DNA from 2 places in the Sporolactobacillus terrae genome. Region 1 is predicted to be linked to the other one. Evidence: riboswitches for the same ligand, from Rfam matches in the RefSeq annotation. Region 1 holds a riboswitch; the other holds the start of a gene.
What was found. A riboswitch is a leader RNA that binds a small molecule or an ion and turns the genes downstream of it on or off. The one in region 1 is predicted to bind S-adenosylmethionine.
Positions count from the first base shown of each region.

Region 2: it holds a riboswitch for S-adenosylmethionine, as region 1 does, so the genes downstream of both, K7399_RS14780 (amidohydrolase) here and K7399_RS00210 (ABC transporter substrate-binding protein) in region 1, are expected to answer to the same signal.

Region 1 is NZ_CP082837.1:42,798-47,231, forward strand. Features, by position in the region: gene K7399_RS00205 (ABC transporter permease) at 1-911, opposite strand, end outside; gene K7399_RS00210 (ABC transporter substrate-binding protein) at 959-2,548, opposite strand; SAM riboswitch class I at 2,823-2,926, opposite strand; gene K7399_RS00215 (transporter substrate-binding domain-containing protein) at 3,451-4,260, shown strand; gene K7399_RS00220 (amino acid ABC transporter permease) at 4,353-4,434, shown strand, end outside.
Region 2 is NZ_CP082837.1:3,064,523-3,068,956, forward strand. Features, by position in the region: gene K7399_RS14770 (VIT1/CCC1 transporter family protein) at 427-1,173, shown strand; gene K7399_RS14775 (VIT1/CCC1 transporter family protein) at 1,195-1,884, shown strand; SAM riboswitch class I at 2,069-2,172, shown strand; gene K7399_RS14780 (amidohydrolase) at 2,466-3,632, shown strand; gene K7399_RS14785 (serine O-acetyltransferase) at 3,989-4,434, shown strand, end outside.

The sequences.
Region 1 (4,434 bases):
TAAATAAGATCAACGAGCAGATTGACCAAGACATAAATCACAGCAATAAACAGAATTACGCCTTGTATGACGGGATAATCGCGTCGATAGATGGAATCAATTAACAATTGACCGATACCTGGAATCGTGAAAATTGTCTCCACGATAACCGTCCCGCCTAATAGTCCGGCAACCATCGTACCGACAACGGTTGTTGTAGGAATCAAGGCATTGACAAATACATGTTTTAAAAGCACGGCGCTTTCACTAAGCCCTTTTGCTCGAGCCGTTTTCGTATAGTTCTGGCCAATTGCTTCCAGCATGCCGTCGCGCAGCATTCTTGCGATCAACCCCGTCTCCACGCAAGCTAAAATAACGGCCGGCAGGAAGAGGTGGTAGAGCCCGTTGAAGAAATTTCTGGAAAGCGGAACATATCCTGCAACCGGGAAAATAGGAAACGTGACCGCAAAAATCAAAACAAGCAGTATGGCCAGCCAAAACGCAGGGATGGAGACGCCGAGTAAAGAAAGCGAAATGAAAATAGGATCTAGTAATGTATTGCGCTTCCAAACAGCGATGACAGCTGTAGGGATCGCAACAAGTAATGTTAAGACAAGTGCAAAGACCGTCAAATTAATGGTTGGTCCGATATGGGAAGCGATGATTCCTTTTACAGATTCAGATGAATACACCGATTGGCCTAAGTCTCCGGTTAAGAGTTTCTTCATCCAATCCAAATATTGAATAGACAAAGGTTCATTGAGCCCCAATTTATTCTCTAATTGATGAATACTTGCGCGGCTGGCGTCTTGTCCCAAAATCAGGGCAGCGGGATTGCCTGGGGTCAAGTGTATGATCAAAAAGACAATCAAGCTGACAATAAATAATATAGGGATTAACGATACGACACGCGTTGCGATATATCTAAGCAAGACTTTTCCTCCTTCATCTGATGGAACGACTCAGACGATGCACGGTCTCATTCACTTGTCTTCCAAGTGTTCCAGAATCGTTCACCTAACCAACTGTCATAGTGCAGCTTGGTGCTTCGCAGATCAAACGATGATTCGTTTGCGATCTTATAGAAAGGCAGTTCGCTGTATACCGTTTCGTTCATTTGTTTCAAAACGGCTTTTCTTTGAACATCTGTGTCCGCCTTTCCCCATTGCGTTAAAAGGGAAGACCATTTTTGGCTTTCATACCAGCCGCTATTATTCGAATTCAGCACCAACATGCCCAATTCACTTGGTGAGAAGCGTGTCGACCAGCCGACGACTTCCAGATCCCAGTTCTTTGGATCTTTCCATTTCGCGAGGAAGGTTGTCCATTCATAAGGCACCAAATTGACTTTAAATCCGACTTCTTCCATTTGCTGCTTGACGATTTCTGCAATCCGTTTGTAGTTATCGTTGTCATTCGAGTAAATGATCGTCAGCGGTTTGCCGTCATAACTTGATTCTTTCAAAAGCCGTTTTGCTTTGGCTTTATTATAGGCAAGGTAACCCGCAGTGCCTTCCTTGGTATAGAGCTGTTTTTGGGAAGGATCGAAAAGGGCGCCGTCCAGCTGATAGAACTTTTGATTTCCGTAAGTTGCTTGCGCAATTGCCTTTTTATTTAACGCTGCATTCAATGCTTGCCGCGCTTTTAGGTCATTGAACGGCGGCTCACTTTTATCGGGGGTCAGCGTCGAATAGCCATTGATATAAGTCACCGGTGCGACTTGTTTGGAATTCTTTAACGTGTCGTAGAGATCTGAAGGAATGCCTTGCGCATAGTCATATAAACCGGTTTTCAAACCATTTTGCCTGACGGTCGTATCTTTGACGATCAAATAGTCGATTTTGTCGAAATAGGCCGTTTTCTTCCCGGTCAGGCCGCCCCAATTTGTTTCTTTGCGTGATGCGTACTTTTTAAACCGTTTTAATTCAATCTTTTGCCCTTTGTCCCATTTTGCGAATTGGTAGGGACCGGTTCCGATGAGCTGCTTTGTATTTAAAGGTTGATCAAGCGCTTGTTTCGCTATTTTTTCAGGAATGATCGCCAATGCAGATTTCGGTGCGCTCATACTTTCGATAAAGGAGGAGTAAGGCGTTTTCAAATCAACACGAAGGGTCTGATCATTTAATTTGCTTACTTTTTTAATATAGCTGTTCGTGATTTGGCCTACAGAAGATACTTTTCTCCATCGGTCCAGCGAAGCAATGACATCATCGGCCGACATCACCGATCCGTCTTGAAACGGGACATGTTTGCGAAGCGTGATGGTGTAGGTTTTCTTATCGCTGCTTACTTTATAACCGGTTGCTAGTAACGGCTTAATCGTGTAATTTTTATCCAAAGCAAAAAGTGTTTCGAAAATATTCCAACCGATATCCCGTGTTGCGGTGGCCGAAGTAAACGACCAATCTAATGTATCGGGTTCTGAAGCATAGGCCACTTTCAAAGTTCCCCCTTTTGTAGGGGCAGAATCCGTTTGATCGGAAGCTTGCGATCCGCAGCCGACGAGAGTAAACACCAGAGTTAATCCAATAATTAAACAAATAAAACGATTCATTCGAAGATGGTTCACAGCAAAATACCTCCATTAAAAATATTAAATTTACCTTTTTACTATGAATTTACATGCAATTCATTCCAAAATGCAATTTTAAAGCGTAGAGCTAAAATCTCGAAACCTATGTAAAATTATTTTGGTAATTTTATAGGTTTACTAGGAAAAACGCCAACCTAACTTGCTTAGCAGTGAGCCATTCCCTCCTTTGTCTTCAGCAAACCCATTCATCCCAAATTAAAGAAATGAAAAAAGCGCTCTCTTAATGGTATAAGAAAACACTTGGTCGGTTTCCTTATCTTTCAGATTTCCCTGCTGGACTTAGCACCTTGTCGCCCTACAACGACGGTTGCTGAAGCTTCATCGGGCCAGTCCCTCAGCTTCTCTTGATAAGAAGTATGTGATTCCTGTATTCAATTGAAAACATTATATATTAATGTGTTTCTTAATTCAATACCTTAGGCGTAGCCTAGTTTTTCTAACAGGATAAGAAAGCATAAGATTTTGCGCCGTCTTTAAACCAATAGACCCGTGTCTTGGCAAGAATCCAAGCGGAGGTACTCTGGCGCCTGCGGGATCGCGCTTAGTTGATGCGTGCCAGCGAGTAACCGAAGCGGCGATTCAGCACCGAAAAGACACGAGACGATCACACATGGCTGGAGATTAAGGAACAAGGTAGCCTAGTTTTTCTAATGAAATTATTTTTCCTTTGTAAATGCTTGATCTATCAACATTTACAAGATTTTTATGTCAGATAATATAACAAAATGTTAAGACATATTAAAATATTATATTGACATTGCAATATTTAGAATATAATATTAAGTCATTGAAAGACATAACGTTATAATACGTATTAATATTATCTCACTATTCAAAATGAGCTGATATAAATCTATCGTTAAAGGAGATGTATTGAGTTGGGGAAAAGGGTATTTAAAATCATTTCAGCATTGTCTTTTACTTTCATTCTGATGTTCTCGCTAGCTGCTTGTGGAAGCAATGGGGACAAGAAGACGAGTTTGGAAAAGATCAAGGCGAGGGGAACACTCGTTGTTGGCCTCAGTGCAGCAACCCCTCCGTATGAATTTCATTACAGCAACAACGGCAAAAATGAGATTAAAGGTGCTGATCTTGAACTGGTGAAGCGCATTGCCAAGCAGATGGATGTCAAATACGAGATTAAGGATATGGATTTTGATGGATTGCTGCCGGCTTTGCAGAGCGGAAAAATAGATATGATCGTTTCTGCAATGAGTCCGACACCGGAACGTGAGAAAGCGGCGGATTTTTCAAAAGTCTACTATAAAAGCACCAATGTGTTTGTTGTAAGGAAAAGTGAATTGAGTAAATACGCGAAGCCTTCTGCGTTGAAAAATGCGACCGTGGCTACGATTAATTCCTCGACTCAGCAGGCGGTTACTCAAAAGTATTTTCCAAAAGCACATTTAAAACTCCTCGGGAAATCGAATGACTTGGCGCTTGCCGTTGCCCATAATAAGGCCGATGCTATGCTCGTTGACGTACCAACCGCTGAGCTGCTCATTCGAGCGAATCCGTCGCTTGCGCAAACAAATTTAAAATACAATGACGATACTGCCGGTGCAGCGATCGCAATGCCGAATCACTCAAGCAAAGATTTTAAGGATGCGGTAAACACTGCGATCACCAAATACAAAGGACAATATGAAAAATGGATTATCGAACAAGTGAAGTATGTTAAGGAATAAACAAGTGATTACACGCGTCAAATCATGAGCCATACGACATTGTCTTTTCAGTATTTATATAATTCCAATAATTGGGATTGGGGTTGGAATTCTTGAATTTCTCTTTTTTGGGATCATACTACAGCTTCTTTTTGCAAGGGGCGTATGTCACTGTATTGCTGGCAATTATTTCAG
Region 2 (4,434 bases), 310 kb from region 1:
TCCTCTGCATCATCTTTCGAGGTGGTCCCCCATTTTATTACGTGGAACAGCAGCAATTCATGTCCTCGCTTAATTCTCAATTATAAACGATAAGACAAAACGTGAATTCCTTTTGAATATAATAAAGTAATGATTATTAATTGATAAATAGTATATATAAAATCATCTGGATTGATTCTGAGTTCATTCATTCTTAATTGTGATTTTTAACGAAATAATCCTATAATACGGCGATTAACAATGATAATCATTCTTTGTTATCAGCGTAATTAATTGTGATTATCATTATCAATTAAAAAATATAAATGATAATAAAGGCTTGAATTTCTAATAACAAGTGCTACAATTTTATGTATAGAATAAATGTTTCCTCGATGAAAATTAGAGCTTTTATTAATAGTGATCATTGGAAGGGAGCGCAGAGTCATGTCAATGATGGAGAATAACGTCGAAAAATTGAAACTGAGATTGAAAGAGAATGAGACGCTAAAAAAATTTTTTCGTAAAAGTACATTAGCTCAGAAAGTTAACGTCCTGCGCGCGAGCGTGATGGGGGCGAATGATGGAATTATTTCCGTTGCCGGCATTGTTTTAGGCGTTGCCGGAGCAACAAATAATAATTTTGCGATTTTTATAGCCGGAATCGGTGGCTTGCTTGCGGGAAATATCTCGATGGCAATGGGAGAGTATGTGTCGGTCCATTCGGAACGCGATGCTCAGGAACGAGCGACACGAAAAGAGAAGCAATTATTGGCAACAAATTATGACCAACAGTATCAATACATTTGCAAGCGGTTGGAGACGTCGGGGATTTCTCATGAGCTGTCTGAACATGCGGCTCAAGAAATGATGGCGCGTGATCCGCTCGGAACGGTCGTTCGTGAGAAATATGGGTTTGATCCAGCACAGTTCACAAGTCCGTTTGCGGCCGCACTGGCTTCGATGCTGTCGTTTACACTGGGAGCATTGCTTCCCCTTATGGCAATGACCTTGTTGCCCGCTCAATGGAAGACCATTGGAACGATGCTCGCTGTCGTATTCGCGCTCATGATTACAGGGTACAGCGCCGCTGCCTTGGCGCGCACCAATCGATCCCGCAGCGTCTTTCGCAATGTAGTGGCGGGCTTGCTGACGATGCTTGTCACTTACTTTATCGGAAGTCTATTTGCCTAAGGATTCAGGAGATGAGTTTCATTGATTCAGAGTAAGGTAACGAAACAGACCATGAGTGAAAAATTAAATACACTAAGAGCCGGCGTGCTCGGTTCGAATGATGGAATCTTGACCGTTGTCGGCGTGCTGTTCAGTGTGGGTGCGGCAACGACGAACCACTTCACAATCTTGATCGCCGGATTATCCGACTTGATTGCCTGCGCGTTCTCAATGGCAGCAGGAGAATATGCATCGGTTAGTACGCAAAAAGATACGGAACATGCGGTTGTGGAAAAAGAACGGTCACTGCTTGAAAGCAATCGTGCGCTTCAGCTGCAGCAGGTTGCGGACTATTATCAAACGAAAGGGGTAACAAGCAAAACAGCGTACGCGATTGCCCAAGAACTGATGGTACGCCGCCCATTACAAACCGTTGTCGACGTAAAGCACAACATTCAATTGGGTCATTATATGAATCCTTGGTTTGCCGCATGTGCCTCTTTGATCTCTGCGGCGATGGGCGGCTGCCTGCCCCTTCTCGCCCTTACCTTTCTTCCTGGAAACGCGCAATGGCCGGGAACAATCGGTGCAGTCATTCTGTCCGTAGCACTTACCGGGTTTCTTGGCGCGAAGCTTGGCCGAGGATTTGTTAAAAAAGCGATTATTCGTAATGTGATCATAGGGATTGTTACAATGCTGATCCATTATTACGTCGGTGTGCTGATTGTTTGAAAACAGCGTGCCCGTCATGATTTAAAGGCGGGTTAGGGTTGTGGCGCAAGGAGGCTGTAGTCCCGCTCTTTTCAACGAATTCGTGACAATGGATGCGCCTAATTAAATTATTCGGATAAAAATACTAAGAATTATCTTGACGCTTGCAATTATTTTAGATACACTCAATACACCAACTGAATCATTCTTATCAAGAGCGGGGGAGGGACTGGTCCAATGAACCCCGACAACCAGCATTTGCACGATGTATGGTGTCACATCCAGCAGATTCATTCTGAGAGATAAGAATAATAGCAGCGAACGTTGCGACGGCTATTTTTCTTCGACTCAAGAAAAATAGCCGTTTTTCTGTACACGATTCGTGTAAGGGCAGCGTTCGCGGGCAAAGTTCCATGGTATTCCAACATAATAACTTGTTCAAAAATAAGACCGTACTTGAAGATGTAACGGAAAGTCTTAGTGTCGTCTCGAGAAGAACGAGGAACTGGTCGAGGATTCGAAACCAAAAGAACGCTTTGAAAACAGCAAACGTGTGCGCACGCAAGCTTTTCTGCAAAAACTGACGTATGAGGAGGATTGACATGACTCAGATTAAGGAAACTTTGCAAACATTAGAACCGCTCTTTCACTGGTTTCATCGCCATCCGGAACTCGCGCTTAGCGAATTTGAAACAACGAAAAAAATCAAACAGGTGCTGACCGAGCACGCGATTGAGCTTTTGCCCAACCCGCTGGATACCGGTGTTTTCGCAAAGATCGGTGGCAAGCATGACGGACCATTGATTGCGCTTCGAGCGGATATTGATGCACTGCCGATTAACGAGGAGTCAGGGCTGACCTACTCTTCTGAGTATCCCAATCGGATGCATGCCTGTGGTCATGATTTTCACTTAACCAATTTACTTGCGACAGCCATCGAATTGAAAAAAATTGAAGATGAGCTGAACGGAACAGTCTTGCTTATTTTCCAACCGGCGGAAGAAGTCGATCATGGTGCAGACAAGGTTGTGCAGACCGGCATCTTAGAGGGTGTGGAAGCGATCTTTGGTCTTCACGTCAATACAGAACTACGGGCGGGCGTTGTGGGTATAAAAGAAGGCAATTTGAATGCCGCGGTTGATCGCTTCTTTGTTTCGTTTACAGGAAAAGGAGGGCATGCCGCTCATCCTGAAGATGCGAATGATGTGATTGTTGCGACAGGGCAGTTGATCGGTGCCGCTCAATCAATTGTCAGCCGCAATATCAGTCCTTTCGAACCAGGTGTGGTGTCGATTACACACATTGAAGCTGGAAAGACATGGAATGTCCTACCGAGTACCTCCTTGCTTGAAGGGACGGTTCGCTCATACGCGCCAAGCGTTCGCGGGCAAATCAAAGCCCGTTTGCAGGAGGTGACGCGTGGCATAGCCGCTACCAATGGCATTAGCGGTGCATTTAAATGGGTGGATGGTGCGCCGGCCGTGGTGAATGACCACCGCTTAACGAAACTGGTTGCGTCTGTAGCAAAGGAGCAGAACTTTGATGTTGTTCCTCTGAATCCAAGTATGGGCGGCGAAGATTTTTCATCCTATCAACAGGTGATTCCCGGCACCTTTTTCAATGTTGGTGTTTCTTCGGACTATCCGGTGCATAACAGCAAATTTAAGGCGGATCCGAAAGCCTTTGAAACATCCGTTCCTCTTTTCATTGCATTAGTCAAAGCCTATTTTGAAAGGGGCTTAAGCGATGGTGAAACGCTTCTATCCTGATTTTTTAACGATGTGTTCGGACCGATCATGCAGCCGGGGTCGAGCGCCAGTTTTGCCGGGACCAGCCGTGTTGGACGAGTGGCTCATTATGTGGTTAAGTCGCCACTGCTTTAAAGCGTAGCCTGAATTGAGCGGATAAAGCAGATCGTTTTACACAATCTGAAAATTCTGCTAAAATATAAAGATGAGCGCTTCTTCCATTGTTATTCATAGTAATCGGACAGCACCTAGAAAGGTGTTTTTTTGTATCTTTATATTTAGGATCGTGGGCAGAAAGTTGCAGATGAGCAAAGTTTATCTAAAAAATGAAAGGATGATGCATCAGTAATGGAAAAAGACAAGAGTTTGGTGGTTGGATGAAAAAATGGCGAATCGATATGCAGGCGAATGATCGGGTCAATGGAAAACTTGTACTCACCATTTACCGCTTTGGCAACTGGCTGTACGAAGATTTTAAAGTCCCGGTGTTTCATTGGCTGCTTTGGTGGAGTTATAAGATTTTGAATTTAGTTATTGCAAAGGGGTTTTGCAGTGCGGACATCCCTGCAAGTACCAAAATCGGTGCGGGTCTTTACTTAGCTCACGGCGGCAATGGAGTTGTCATCCACGAACGGTCGGTCATCGGCGAGCGCGTATCAATCCTTCAGCAAGTGACGATTGGTGAAAATTCTCATCACAGAACACATCCTGATGTTGGACCGATCATCGGCAGCGATGTTTATATCGGCGCCGGTGCCAAAGTGGTTGGGCCGATCAAAGTCGGCGACAGCGCAATTATCGGAGCAAACGCTGTCGTTTTAAA